2 regions of the Acidihalobacter yilgarnensis genome follow, and region 2 is predicted to be linked to the other one. Evidence: predicted binding sites of a transcription regulator. Region 2 holds the regulator's gene; the other holds the start of a gene.
What was found. Region 2 encodes sigma-54, which starts transcription at its own class of promoters, with help from an activator protein. Its sites were predicted from a motif close to TGGCANGNTNCNTGCTT; they were not measured.

Region 1 (7,565 bases), 310 kb from region 2:
ACTCTCAGGCCTTGGTCGCTGACGGGCTGCACACCCTCTCCGACCTCGCCAGCGACGTCGTTGTGCTGCTCGCCGCCAAACACGGCAGCCAGGATGCCGATGACGAGCATCCCTATGGGCACCGGCGCATCGAAACCCTCGGCTCGGTCATTGTTGGCCTCGCGCTGATGGCCGTGGCGACCGGCATCGCCATCGACGCTTTCAGCCACCTATTGCAACCCGAACATGGCCCCGGCCCCGAACCCATCGCACTCGCCTTCGCCGCCTTGGCTATCCTCGCCAAAGAATCGCTGTATCACTACACCATGCACGTCGCGAAGCAGGTTAAATCGACGCTGCTCAAGGCCAACGCCTGGCATCATCGCTCCGACGTCCTCTCCTCGTTGATCGTGTTCGCGGGCATCGGCGGCACGCTGCTCGGCTTCGACCACCTCGACGCCATCGCTGCCATCGCCGTATCGGCAATGATCCTGCGCATCGGCTGGCAACTGGCGACCAGCGGTGTACGCGAGCTGATCGACACCGGTCTCGATGCGGACGAGGTTCAGGCGATTCGCGGCAGCATCCTCGCGCTGGACGGCGTCAAGAACCTACATACGTTGCGCACACGCCGCATGGGCGGCGAGGCACTGGCCGACGTCCATATTCAAGTCAATCCGCGGATCAGTGTCTCGGAAGGCCATCACATCGGCGAAGCCGTTCGCAACCACCTGATCGAACACTACGAGCACGTCTCCGACGTCACGGTGCATGTCGATCCAGAGGATGACGAACGCGAGGCCAGCTGTGCGCATCTACCCCTACGCCAGACACTGCTTGCAGCCCTACGCGCACAGTGGAAAGATATCCCCGCGGCGAGGGAACTCGAAAACGTTCATCTCCACTATCTCAACGGGCGAGCCCATCTCGATCTCTTCATGCCGCTCCGCGGACCGGTAGAAACGGCAGAGATGGCCCGCCTTGTCGCGGAACAACTCGTCACGGCGAGCAAGGCACTACCAGAAATCGGCGAGGTAAAGGTCTATTTCCGCTGCGAACGCACCGATTAGGTGCAAATACGATGGCTGCGCACCATAAATGCGCACCACTTACCCGCAGCCGGTCGCCAGGAGCGGGCGCGCCGGCATTTAGCTTGGCATTTTTTGTGCCTATGAATCGCAACACACGGCGGGGCTCGGCCGGCAACAGAGCTGCAAGTCAGGAACTATATCTAACGAACCACGCGTGAGGAGCCAATAAGCATGTCCCCGAATGATGTTCTCAACATGATGAAGGAACACGACGCCAAGTACGTCGATTTCCGTTTTACCGACACCCGCGGCAAGGAACAGCACGTGAGCGTGCCGGCACACACGATCGACGAGTCGCTCTTCGAGGACGGCAAGATGTTCGACGGCTCATCGATCGCCGGCTGGAAGGGCATCGAGGCCTCCGACATGATCCTGATGCCCGACGCGAGCACTGCGGTCATCGATCCCTTTTTCAATGAAGTCACGCTGATCCTGCGTTGCGATGTCATTGAGCCCTCCACCATGCAAGGCTACGAGCGCGACCCACGCTCCATCGCCAAGCGCGCCGAGGCCTACCTGAAATCGACCGGGATTGCCGATACCGCGTTCTTCGGCCCCGAGCCCGAATTCTTCGTCTTCGACGACGTGCGTTGGGGCTCCAACATGCAGGGCGCGTTCTACAAGATCGACTCCGACGAGGCCGGCTGGAATTCCGAGAAGGTGTTCGAGGAAGGCAACATCGGTCACCGCCCCGGCGTCAAGGGCGGCTATTTCCCCGTTCCGCCGGTCGATTCCCTGCAGGACCTGCGTTCGGCCATGTGCTTGGTCCTTGAGGAAATGGGCGTCCCCACCGAGGTGCACCACCATGAGGTGGCGACCGCCGGCCAGTGCGAGATCGGCTCCAAGTTCAACACGCTGGTCACCCGCGCCGACTGGAACCAAATACTCAAATACGTGGTCATGAACGTCGCTCACAACTATGGCAAGACCGTGACCTTCATGCCCAAGCCCCTGGTCGGCGACAACGGCAACGGTATGCACGTCCACCAGTCGCTGGCCAAGGATGGCGTCAACCTGTTCGCCGGCGACCTCTATGGCGGCCTGTCCGAAACCGCACTGTTCTACATCGGCGGCATCATCAAGCACGCGCATGCGATCAACGCACTAACCAACGCCTCGACCAACAGCTATAAGCGACTGGTCCCCGGTTTTGAAGCCCCGGTCATGCTGGCCTATTCCGCGCGCAATCGCTCGGCCTCGATCCGCATTCCGTGGGTGTCCAGCCCCAAGGCGCGCCGCATTGAGGTTCGCTTCCCTGACTCCACCGGCAACCCTTATCTGGCCTTCACGGCCATGCTGATGGCCGGCCTCGACGGCATCCAGAACAAGATCCATCCCGGCGACGCCATGGATAAGAATCTCTACGATCTGCCGCCCGAAGAGGAGAAGAAGATACCTCAGGTTTGCAGTGCCCTCGACCAGGCGCTCGCGGCCCTGGACAAGGATCGCGCCTTCCTCACCGCCGGCGGTGTATTTACCGACGACGCCATCGACGCCTATATCACACTCAAGATGGAGGAAGTCACCCGCATGCGGATGACCACCCATCCGGTTGAGTTCGACATGTATTACAGCCTCTGATCTTCTTCCACTGAAGATCGCACGACGGACGCCTCCGGAAACGGGGGCGTCTTTCGTTTGCGTCCAGACAAAGTCGCCTAGCACTTGCAGCCAGGGCCAGTGCCGGCCTATGCTGTCGCCAATGGCGCGCCTGCTTTTCATCTTCTGCCTGCTGTTTACTACTGCGGCCCAGGCAACGATCTATCGTTGGGTCAATGCCCAGGGCGATGTCGTCTTTTCAGACGTCCCGCCGCCCAACGGCAACGCCCAAAAGCTTGAGCTCAATCATCCGCTGAACACCATGCAAACGCCGCAACAACTCAGTGGGCCGCAGCCGGCCACTGGCTCCAGCGGACAAGTGGCGCCCTACCGCTCGCTGGCGATCACCTCGCCAACCAACAATCAATCCGTGCGTGCCAACAACGGCGACATCACGGTTTCGCTAAGCCTTTCGCCGGCCCTGCGGCCCGGCGACCGCATACGCCTGTTCATGGACGGCGCGCAGGTATACAGCGGCACCTCCACGCAGATACCCCTGAGCAACGTCAATCGCGGTACCCATATGCTGTATGCCGCCGTCGAGACTGCCGGCGGTAGTGTCGCAATCCGCTCGTCGGGCATCAGCTTCACGCTGCTACGCCACTCCATCCTATTCAACCCGCAGCAAGCGGCACCGGGTACGGGTAACACGGGTAACACGCCTGCGCCCAATGGTATTTCTGGCGGCGTACATCAAGCCCCTCGGGCACCCATGATGCCCCGCGCGCCGCAGTTTCACGCCCCCAACTGATCTCCCCCCTCCCCGCATCACACGCGAGCCCCGATAGCACGCACTATATTGGTGCATAATATCTGCGCTTATTGCCGTGTCTATAGGCCACACGCGGCCTGTAGACACGGCGCGCTTTTTGCTTGCCAGTGCGATGATGACAACGATGATGCCGCCTACCCACATGGTTCCGACCGAAGCCGAGATACTCGACAACCTCACGACCGCAATCCTGTACTTCGACAGCGGATTGATCCTGCGTCTGCTCAATCCAGCAGGTGAGATGCTGCTCGAGCATAGCGCGCAAAATGTCGTCGGTAGCCCGGCCGAACTTCTGTTCCCCGGAGACGAGGTCTTTATCGAGGCACTGCGAGAGGCCGTGGCTACGGCGCACCCACTGACGGAACGCGAGAAGCTTCTGCATCTACCCGGACATCGCCAAACCAACGTCGATTGCACGATCACACCCTGGATCATCGGGGAATACGTGGATGGCGTCATGCTTGAACTCAGCCACATCGACCGTCAGCTGCGCATCACCCGCGAAAAGCGGCTGCTCAGCCAACAGTCCACCGCACGCGAGTTACTGCGTGGGTTGGCCCATGAAATCAAGAACCCCCTGAGCGGGCTGCGCGGCGCGGCGCAATTGCTTGAACGCGAACTGATTGCAGACGACCTGCGCGAATACACTCGCATCATCGTTGCCGAAGCCGACCGCCTGCGTGCGCTGGTCGACCGCATGCTGGGTCCGAACAGTCGCCCGCGCATGAACATCAGCAATATTCACGAAGTACTTGAGCGTGCCCGTCAGCTGGTCAATGTCGACCTGCCCGCGGACATCCGACTGGCCACCGATTACGACCCCAGCATTCCTGAATTGCTGTTCGACCGGGACATGATCTTCCAGGCTGTGCTCAACATCGTGCAGAACGCCGTCCATGCCGTCGGTCACTCCGGCGAAATCCTGCTGCGTACCCGTATCACACGCAATCACACCATCGGCAGCGTCCGCCACCGCTTGGTGGCCGTTATCCACGTGGTAGACGATGGCCCCGGCGTACCCGAAGGGCTAATCGACCGTATTTTCTACCCCATGGTATCCGGGCGCCCAGAGGGCTCCGGACTTGGTTTGGCCATCTCCCAGTCACTGATAACCCAGCATGGAGGATTGATCGAATGTCAATCGCGGCCAGGGCACACACAATTCACCATTCTGCTCCCTCTGGGGACCGAAACATGACCGAAAATACGGACACGATCTGGGTCGTCGACGACGACCGCTCGATCCGCTGGGTACTGGAGCGCGCGCTTGGCGGCGCTGGGTTCGAGGTCGCCGTCTTCGAGGATGCCGAATCCGTATTGCGTCAACTTGAGCAGCAGCGGCCGCGTGTCATCATCAGCGACATCCGCATGCCCGGACAGGATGGGCTCAACCTGCTCGAACGCCTGCGCACCCAGTACCCCGAGATCCCAGTCATCATCATCACCGCACACTCGGATCTCGATGCCGCGGTTGCAGCTTACCAAGGTGGCGCGTTCGAATACCTGCCCAAGCCCTTCGACGTCGACGAGGCCGTGGAACTGGCCCGTCGCGCCTGCCAACGCGCACGCCAGCAGACGACCGCGATTGAGCTGGAGGCCGCGCGCGAGGAAACCCCGGAAATCCTCGGCGAGGCCCCGGCCATGCAGGAGGTATTCCGCGCCATCGGCCGACTGGCGCGCTCCAACATCACCGTACTGATCACCGGTGAATCGGGCACTGGCAAGGAACTGGTCGCCCGCGCACTGCATCGACACAGCCCGCGCGCCACAGGACCTTACATCGCGCTCAACACCGCCGCGATACCTCGCGACCTGCTCGAATCCGAACTCTTCGGACACGAGCGCGGCGCCTTTACCGGAGCCCAGGCGCAACGCCGAGGCCGCTTCGAACAGGCCGACGGCGGCACGCTGTTTCTGGACGAAATCGGCGACATGCCCGCCGAGCTACAAACCAGGCTCTTGCGCGTGCTCGCGGACGGCGAGTTCTACCGCGTCGGCGGACACACGCCTATCCGGGTCGATGTACGCATCATTGCGGCGACCCACCAGGATCTCGAGCGCCGTGTGAAGGAGGGCTTGTTTCGCGAGGATCTGTACCACCGCCTCAACGTCATTCGCATCCGTATTCCGCCATTGCGTGAGCGGAACGAGGACATTCCCCTACTGCTAGACCATTTTCTCAAACAAGCCGCGGATGAACTTCAGGCCAGCCCCAAGACGCCGCGTCCCGATGTCAGCGACTATCTACGACGCTATCAATGGCCAGGCAACGTACGCGAGCTAGAAAACACCTGTCGCTGGCTGACCGTGATGGCCTCTGGCAACGAGATTCATCTGGAGGACCTGCCCCCCGAGCTGCGTCAGATCAATACCGAAGAGGGCGGATTGGATTGGGAGGACCCGCTCACCCGTTGGGCGGAGCGCCAGGCCGCACTCAACGAGCAACCCCTGCTCGACATGGCCACCCCGCGTATGGAACGGATACTGATCGAGGTTGCCCTACGGCGTACCGGCGGTCGTCGTCAGGATGCAGCCAAACTGCTCGGCTGGGGTCGCAACACCCTCACACGCAAAATCAAGGAATTGGGCATGACCGTAGGCGAAGAGGACGGACACGAGGAAGACGAGGACTGAGTCGCCATCCGCCCCGCTGTGGGCGGGCGCGGCTGCCATGCGAGCCATTCGAAGGTCTCAAATACAGGCGCCACCCGGGCCATTGGGTACCAATGCGCCGGTTAGCTCGGCGATACTGCCAACCTCGTGACGCGTCATATAGGCCAGCAGACCATCGTTGATCCGCGACAGAATCAGCGGGTCATAGAACAGCGCCGTGCCGACGCCAATCGCGGAAGCACCGGCCAATAGAAACTCGATTGCGTCCTCCGCACTGGCGACGCCACCCTGCCCGATGATTGGAATCCCGTGCGGCCGTGCCACCTGATAGACCTGCCAGACCTTGAGCAGGGCGATGGGCTTGATCGCCGGCCCCGACAATCCGCCCTGGTTGTTGCCGATATGCGGCCTTCGCGCATGAATGTCGATGGCCATCCCCATCAAGGTGTTGATGGCTGCAAAGGCATCCGTACCCGCCTCGATACAACGTCGCGCGTTCTCGGCGATATCGGTCTGGTTCGGGGAGAGCTTGGTGATCAGCGGTTTGTCCGTCACTCGCCGACAGGCCTCGACCACGCGCGCGGACATATCCGGGTCATTCCCGAAGGCCACCCCGCCTTCCTTCACATTGGGGCAGGATATATTGATCTCGATGGCATCGATGGGCGAATCGTCGAAGCGACGCGTCACCGCTTCGTATTCCTCGATGGTGGAACCGGATACATTGGCGATATAGCGCGTCTCGCCAAAATCCAGGGTCGGCAGAATCTCGTCGACCACCTTCGCGGCGCCGGGGTTCTGAAGGCCGATCGCGTTGAGCATGCCCGCGGGCGTCTCGTAGACGCGATGTGCCGGATTGCCCAAACGCGGACTCCCGGTGGTGCCCTTGAGACAGATCGCACCCACCTCCCGATTGGAGTAGCCCACCACGCGCGTGTATTCTTCGCCGAAGCCGACGCAACCCGACAGCAATACCAACGGTGTCGCCAGCTTCAGGCCACAAAAATCCACCGCCAATCGAAGGTCGTTAACGCGCTCGCTCATGTTTCACGTCGTCCTCTATCAACCTGAAATTCCACCCAATACGGGCAATGTGATCCGTCTGTGTGCCAACACCGGCTGCCGGCTGCACCTGATCCGCCCGCTAGGCTTCACCCTGGACGACCGCCGCCTACGGCGTGCCGGCCTCGACTATCACGAGTGGGCGCAGGTGCAGGAGTATGACAGCCTGCAGGATTTCGCTGAAGCTGTCCGTCCTCTGCGCAGCTTCGCCATGAGCACCCGCGGCGCACAGCCGCTCGCCGAGGCCCGCTTCGCGCCGGGCGATGCTTTCGTATTCGGCCCCGAGACTCGCGGCCTGCCAGAATCTGTGCTCGCGGACTACCCGGCTGATCGGCGCTTGCGACTACCGATGCGCCCACACAGTCGCAGCCTGAATCTCTCCAACAGCGTGGCCGTAACCGTGTTCGAGGCTTGGCGCCAGAACGGCTTCGAGGGTGGTGCCTAAGCGC
Region 2 (7,565 bases):
GACCAGGCGATGACCTCGGGTGATCAATTCCAGTGCCAATTCGCTTTTGCCCACATTGCTGTCACCGGTGAGCAGCAGGCCAGTGCCGAGCACTTCCATGAACACGCCATGTGTGGTGGTAGTCTCGGCGAGTGCCTCGCTGAGGAAATAGCGTAATGTGCTGATGAGTTCGTGCGTGGCCAGGGGGGAAACGAGCAGCGCGATACCCGCATGCTCGGCAAGTTCGATCATCCGGGTGTCCGGAGATTCTCCGCCACCGACGACGATCACGACGCTCTCGCCGTTGAGCAGTTGTGACAGGGCGTGCTCGCGGGTGGTGGTGTCGAGTTGCTGCAGATAGGCGAATTCGCGGCTACCCAGTACCTGTACGCAGTGCGGGTGTATCAGGTTGAGATGGCCTACCAGGGTGGCGCCGCCCCAGTGAGTATCGGCCGCAGACAGACGCTGCCCTCCGCTCGAACGTCCCGCCACCCAGGAAAGTTCGAGGCGTTTGCCGAGGGCTTGATAGAGGGTTTCAGCGGAGAGCGTGGCGTCCATGACGTCGCCTAGGCGGCGTGCCTGGCATCCCAGTCATTGAGCAGTCCCAGGGCGGACTCGCTGTCGTGGGCACCCCGTAGTTGTTGCACGGTGATCGGGTCGCTGAACAACTGAGCCAGTCTTGAGAGCGTGTCCAGGTGTTCGCTGGTGCACTCCTCGGGGACCACCAGGGCGAACAGAAGATCAACCGGCGCCTGGTCGGGGGCATCGAAATCGATGCCCCCGTTCAATTTGATGAAGGCGGCCTGGGTTTCCTTGAGGCCAGCCATGCGGCCGTGCGGTATCGCTACGCCATGTCCCAAGCCGGTACTGCCCAGGCGCTCGCGTGCGAGCAGGGTATCGAAGACCTCATTGGAGGAAACCTGTCCACCCTTGGCCAGGAGTTCGCTTAGTGCCTCCAGTGCCCGCTTTTTACTGTGGATGTCCGCATCGTTGAGGATGCGTTCGGTCGTGAGTAATTCGCCTATCTGCATGGTTCAGGTGTCGCCTGTGTGTTTCAGATGGCCGTGCGTTTGGTCGCTTCGGCCTTGTGATGGTCTTTGGTCTTTTCCTTGTGCTTGATCACCTGCCGGTCGAGCTTGTCGACGAGCGAGTCGATAGCGGCATACATGTCTTCGTCGACGGCATCTGCGAAGAGTTGGTTGCCGCTGAGGTTCAGACTGGCTTCGGCCTTCTGACGCAATTTCTCTACGGAAAGAATTACGTGGACATCGATCATATTGTCGAAGTGTCGTTCGAGACGCTGGAATTTGTCGCTTACGTAGTCGCGTAGTGCATCGGTCAACTCTACGTGGTGCCCAGACAGGTTGATTTGCATACGATACTCCTCGTTGAGGGCTGTGTCTTAACTGCCCATTTGGGGGCGGTGCCATCATGGCCGACGTTGCTCGCCGTCCGCGGTTCCCTGTGCGGGGCGTGGACGGCGGGTAACATCTCCCACCGCCGGGTTTCGACGCTGGCGCCCGACTGTGCTCCCTGGTCACGGCCGGAATGCGGGTGTCGGTCCGTATTGCGCCAAGTCGAAGAATTTTGTGAGATCTCCATGATTTGAGTCTAGTTGAGTCGTTTGCGATCGCTGGAGGACGGAATGTTCATGCCCTCTCGGTATTTGGCGACCGTGCGGCGCGCAACCTGTATCCCCTTCTCGCTGAGCAGATCTGCGATCTTGCTGTCCGACAAAGGTTTGTCGCCGGGTTCGGATTCGACCAGTTTGCGGATCATGGCGCGAATCGCGACTGCGGAGCATTCACCGCCATCGGCGGTACCGACGTGGCTGGAGAAGAAGTACTTGAATTCGAAGATGCCGCGGGGCGTGTACATGTATTTCTGGGTAGTGACGCGAGAGATGGTCGATTCGTGCATTTCGACCTGTTCCGCAATGTCGCGCAGGACCAGGGGCTTCATCGCCTCCTCGCCATATTCGAGAAACCCCCTCTGCTGCTCGACGATGGCAGTGGCGACACGTAGCAAGGTTTCGTTACGGCTTTGCAGGCTTTTGATGAACCAGCGCGCTTCCTGCAGCTGATTTTTCATGTAGGTGTTGTCAACGCTGCTGTCTGCGCGCCGTACCATTGATGCGTAGGTGGAATTCAAGCGTAGGCGCGGCGCAACTTCAGAGTTGAGCTCCACGCGCCAGCGCTGACCCTGTTTGCGGACCGTCACGTCGGGGACGATATATTCGGGTCGGCTATTGCTGATCTGTGCACCAGGCCGCGGATTGAGCGACTGGATCAGTGCGATGGTTTCCTGCAGGCCAGCCTCGTCCAGTTCCAGGTGGCGCATCAGTGCCTTGAGATCGTGATTCCCGAGCAGGTCGATATGGGATTGCACCAAGCGCCGCGCCTGTATCAACCACGGTATATCTTGTGGCATCTCAGAAAGTTGTATGTCGAGGCATTCCGCCAGATTGCGGGCGCCGCAACCTGGAGGATCTAGCCGTTGCACGAGATGGAGGACGGCCTCGATGTCCTCGATTTCGAGATCGGCCTGCAATTGCGCGGCGAGTGATCCACGGATGTTCTCGATATCCTCCTGAAGATAACCGTCACCGCCGATCGAGTCGATCAGGGTCATGGCGATCAGGCGATCCTGCTCGTTCATGGGTGCCAAGTGCACTTGCCAGAGCAGATGATCGATCAGCGACTCGCCATCGCCGCTTTGTGATTCGTAGGGGTCGCGGTCATCGGCTTCGGACGAGCCGGAGCCCGCTGCGGTTGGCGGCTCGTAAATATCGTCCCAGGCACTGTCGACCGGCAATTCGTCTGGGATGGTGTCTTGGGATGGGTTGTCTTCGGCGGCGCCTTCGCGAGATTCGCCGTTGATTTGCTCGCCATCCGCGCCCTCAACTCGCCCGGAATCCTCGTCGACCTCGAGCATCGGGTTGGTTTCCAGGACTTCCTGAATATGTGTCTGTAGCTCGAGTGTCGAGTACTGCAATAGGCGTATGGCCTGCTGCAGTTGAGGCGTCATCGCCAGGGATTGCCCCAGCCGGAGTTGAAGTGAAGGCTTGATCATCGCGTTTGATGTTTATCTTGAATTCGCGTTTAACGCAATGGTCATCGTCGGACTCTTGGGTATCTCGGGTTGCTTACAGGCGGAAGTCCTGACCCAGATAGACCTCGCGGGCCTTCTGGTTGTCCAGGATATCTTCCGGGGTGCCTTCGGCAAGCACATGCCCGTCGCTCAATATATAGGCGCGCTGACAGATGCCGAGGGTCTCACGTACGTTATGGTCGGTAATCAAGACGCCAATATCCCGGTCGCTCAAATGTCGCACGATGCGCTGAATATCGAGCACCGAGATGGGATCGACACCGGCAAAGGGTTCGTCTAGCAGGATGAATGCGGGCTCGGCTGCCAAGGCACGGGCAATCTCCACACGCCGTCGTTCACCACCGGAGAGGCTGAATCCGCGACTGCTGCGAATATGCCCGATCTGCAGTTCATCCAGCAGACTTTCCAGGGTTTCATTCTGTGCCTTGGGGTCGAAATTGTCACGCAGTTCGAGTACCGCGCGGATATTGTCTTCGACGCTGAGGCGGCGGAATACCGAGGCTTCCTGAGGCAGATAGCCGACGCCCATGCGCGCGCGCGCATGCATGGGGAATCGGGTGATGTCCTGATCATTGAGGCGAATATGGCCAGAATCTGGCTGGATCAGGCCCACGATGATGTAAAAGCAGGTGGTTTTACCCGCGCCGTTGGGGCCGAGCAAGCCGACGATCTCACCGCTGCCCACGTCAAGCGACACCCCGCCAAGGACGTCGCGGCCGCGATAGCGTTTGGTGAGATCCGTGACGCTGAGTACGCTCATGGCGTGGATTTCTCCGCGCCGCCTTGGCCGCCGGGGACCAAAGTTGCCTTAACGCGATTGCCGGGCGCGCCAGCGGTGACGACACCGCTCTTCGTATCGTAGACGATGCGCGCGCTGCTGAAGGTGTTGCGTTCCTGGATCAGTTTGGCCTGTCCGTCGAGGTGGATTTCCTGGTTGCCGGGCAGATACAGCATGTGCGTGGCGTGTCCCTTCACCGGTTTGCCCTTGGGCGTGACATCGCTGAAGCTGGCGGGAGCCCCATCCATCGTCAGCCGTTCGACCGGGCCCTTGGGTGGTGCAATTACGGTCAGGCGTTCACCATCAATCGTCAGCGCGTTCTGCGTCACGTGGACGTGCCCGGTGTAGATGCCTATGCCGGTTTTCTGATCGAAATGGAATCGGTCTGCGCTGATGTGAACAGGGGCGTTACGCGAAACGGGGGGCGCACACCAGGCGTTCAGGGGCAACGATAGGGCGAATGCCGCTATCAGCCAGAATCGGCGTGCCCGTGTACGTCGACCGCTGGCGGCCCGTGAATCAGTGGGATGTCGTTGGGCGTGTGTAAACACTGTGCACGTCCTTTAGGAGGTCGATGAACTGCTGCTTGAAATTTGCACTCAGGCCAATGCCTTGCGTGACATACCCAGGACCCTCGATGCGGGTGGGGGCCGGGCTCGTCGCGGTCTGTTGACGGGTATCGACCGTCACGTTACTGGAAATCACGTGAATCGTCTGTCCCTGCGTGTTCTGTCTTGTGATGAGCACACGCTCTGGCATCTGCACGATGGTGTCGCCGGGCAGCAGGATGGCGCTGGGCGAGCGTAGCGTTACCGGCGGACCGCGCTCAGGATATACCACCAACACCGGATCGGTCAGCCGGGTGAGTCGGTCCGGTAGGGTATGTGTAAGGTGTACTGCCTGCAGGCGATAGCGGCGGTGCCCGTTGCTGCGCCACTGGGTCAGTGTCACGCCCTCTGCGGCGTAGTCCGTGCCGTGTGTCAGAGGCTCCATTTTGAGCGGCGGCGGCAGCGAATGTCGCGCGAGCCAGTAACCGAGCATGAGGGTAAGGGCCAGCGCGGCGCCTGTGAGCAGGCGCTGTAGGCTCATGTGAGATAAGCCGCGATCAGGCGTTCGTATTGCCCCTGGGCCCGCATGATCAGCTCGCAGGCTTCGCGCGCGGCGCCCTGCCCGCCGGCGCGTGTGGTGACCCAGTGCGCATGTGCCAGGACCTCCGGTGCGGCGTCGGCGACCGCGATGCCGAGTCCCGCGCGTCGCATGACCGGCAAGTCGACGAGGTCGTCGCCGACGAAGGCCGCAGCCGAGGGTGGCAGCGCCAGCGTCGATAGCAGATCCTCGAAGGCCGGCAGTTTGTCGCGGCGACCCTGGATGACGTGTTCGATGTCCAGGTCGGCGGCGCGGCGACTGACCACCTGCGAGCGGCGCCCGGTGAGTATTGCCAGGGTTACGCCGCTGTCCTTGAGCATGCGCATACCGTGTCCGTCACGCGAGTTGAAGGACTTGTATTCCTGTCCGTCGTCGCCGAGAAACAGGCGGCCGTCGGTGAGCACGCCGTCGACGTCGAAAACCATAAGGCGCACGGCGCGTGCGCGTTCGAGTACATCGTCGGATACGGCCGCTGCCCTGTTCGTTGGTGTGTTCATTAAACGACCCCCGCGCGCATCAGGTCGTGCATATTCAGTGCACCGACGAGGCTGCCATCCTCGTCGACGACGGGCAGCGCCTGAATGCGGTGATCCTCCATCAGCTTGACGATCTCGGCGGCGAGCATTTCGGGCCGCGCAGTCTTGCAATCCGCTGTCATTACTTCGCTGATCGGTGTGCGGTGAATGTCGAGCGCCGCATCCAGGGTGCGCCGCAGGTCGCCATCGGTGTACACGCCGACCACGCGCCCCGCCATTACGACAGCGGTCATGCCGAGGCCTTTGCGCGTGATTTCCAACAGTGCCTGGCTGAGGATGGTGTCGGGGCGAACCATGGGGATGTCGTCGCCCTGGCGCATGACGTCGGCCACATGCAGCAGTAGGCGGCGGCCGAGGCGGCCGCCGGGGTGTGAGCGTGCGAAATCCTCGGCGGTGAAGCCGCGGGCTTCGAGTAGGGCGATGGCCAACGCATCACCCATCGCCAACGTGGCCGTGGTGCTCGATGTCGGCGCCAGACCCAGTGGGCAGGCCTCACGGGCCACGCTGACGTCGATGTGCACGGTCGCCTCCCGCGCGAGGCTGGATTCAGGACGTCCGGTAAGCGCAATCAGCGGGATGCCCAAGCGGCGGATGATCGGCAGGATAGTGAGGATTTCATCGGTTTCGCCTGAGTTTGACAGGGCCAGTACGACGTCGTGCGCGGTGACCATGCCTAGGTCGCCGTGGCTGGCCTCACCGGGGTGGACGAAAAAGGCCGGCGTGCCGGTGCTGGCCAGCGTCGCGGCGATTTTGCCGCCGATGTGTCCCGATTTGCCCATGCCGAGGACGACGATGCGTCCCTCGCAGGCGTGTAGGTGATGGCAGGCGCGGACGAAGGCGCCGTCTATCCGTTCGGACAGGGCGGCGACCGCCTCGCTTTCGGTGCGGATCACGGCGAGGCCGAGAGTGATGAGTTGTTGGTCGTCGAGGGGCATGGGGGTTACGCGGTCCAGTAGAGCCAGCATTCGTAGCCGATGAAGGCGCCGAGCAGGACGCCGCCTTCGACGCGATTGATGCGTCTGGGCTGGCGGCCGTAGGCGAATAGGAAGAGCAAGGCGGTGAAGCCCAGCATCAGAGGGTAGTCGCGTGTCAGCACCTCATGTGGCACCGGGCCTGGTGCGATTAGTCCGGGGAGGCCGAGTACTCCTAGGATGTTGAATAAATTGGAACCGATGACATTGCCCAGTGCGATGTCGGGTTCGCCGCGGCGCGCGCTGAGTATGGTGGTGGCCAGTTCAGGCAGGCTGGTGCCGATGGCGACCACGGTCAGGCCGATCACGAGATCGCTCACACCCAGAGTGTGGGCGATGGCTACGGCGCCCCAGACCAGCAGTTTGGCGCCGCCGAGCAATACGGCAATGCCCAGCGCGAACCAGCCCAGTGCGGCAGACGTGGACATTGGTGGCGGTTGCTCGTCGAGTATTTCCTCGGCGAGCGCGTCGTCGGCGCGCGCCCGGCGTGCCGACCAGACCATCCAGACCAGTAGCATGACCAGTCCCAGCAGCAGCGCGCTGCCCTCCGGTCGCGCGAGGCGCCCGTCGGCGAGCAGGGCATAGCCGAGCAACATGACCACCAGCAGCAGCGGCAATTCGCGTTTGAGTAGTTTCGAATTGACGGTGAGCGGGGCGATTAGCGCGGTCGCGCCCAGCACCAGACCGATGTTGGTGATGTTCGAGCCGATGGCGTTGCCGATACCAAGACCGGCATTGCCGTCCCAGGCAGCCATTGCGGAGACGAGTAATTCTGGCGCAGAGGTGCCCATGCCAACGATGGTCAGGCCGATGACCAGCGGTGGTACACCGAAGTTGCGGGCTAGGGCCGCGGCTCCGAGCACGAAGCGATCCGCGCTCCAGATCAGGAGGGCGAAGCCGGCGATGATGGCGAGGACGGCTAGCAGCACGCTCGATGACTTCCTTGCGAGGCCCGGTTAAATGGGCAGGAACGCGAAATTATACATGGGGGGCCATGAAAAGCCGTCGCCAGCATCCGGTGGGGTGCCTGTATGGCATGAAGCG

Region 1: the regulator sigma-54 is predicted to act here: its motif matches at 3,528-3,544, upstream of glnL (nitrogen regulation protein NR(II)).

What each region holds. Positions count from the first base shown of each region.
Region 1 covers NZ_CP017415.1:3,354,696-3,362,260, forward strand. Annotated here, with positions in the region: gene BI364_RS16135 (cation diffusion facilitator family transporter) at 1-1,049, shown strand, start outside; gene glnA (glutamate--ammonia ligase) at 1,242-2,651, shown strand; gene BI364_RS16145 (DUF4124 domain-containing protein) at 2,773-3,420, shown strand; gene glnL (nitrogen regulation protein NR(II)) at 3,566-4,639, shown strand; gene ntrC (nitrogen regulation protein NR(I)) at 4,636-6,075, shown strand; gene BI364_RS16160 (dihydroorotate dehydrogenase) at 6,133-7,098, opposite strand; gene trmL (tRNA (uridine(34)/cytosine(34)/5-carboxymethylaminomethyluridine(34)-2'-O)-methyltransferase TrmL) at 7,097-7,561, shown strand.
Region 2 covers NZ_CP017415.1:3,043,245-3,050,809, reverse strand. Annotated here, with positions in the region: gene hprK (HPr(Ser) kinase/phosphatase) at 1-537, opposite strand, end outside; gene BI364_RS14750 (PTS sugar transporter subunit IIA) at 546-1,010, opposite strand; gene hpf (ribosome hibernation-promoting factor, HPF/YfiA family) at 1,034-1,354, opposite strand; gene BI364_RS14740 (RNA polymerase factor sigma-54) at 1,591-3,051, opposite strand; gene lptB (LPS export ABC transporter ATP-binding protein) at 3,125-3,850, opposite strand; gene lptA (lipopolysaccharide transport periplasmic protein LptA) at 3,847-4,419, opposite strand; gene lptC (LPS export ABC transporter periplasmic protein LptC) at 4,388-4,957, opposite strand; gene kdsC (3-deoxy-manno-octulosonate-8-phosphatase KdsC) at 4,954-5,511, opposite strand; gene BI364_RS14715 (KpsF/GutQ family sugar-phosphate isomerase) at 5,511-6,485, opposite strand; gene BI364_RS14710 (calcium/sodium antiporter) at 6,491-7,450, opposite strand.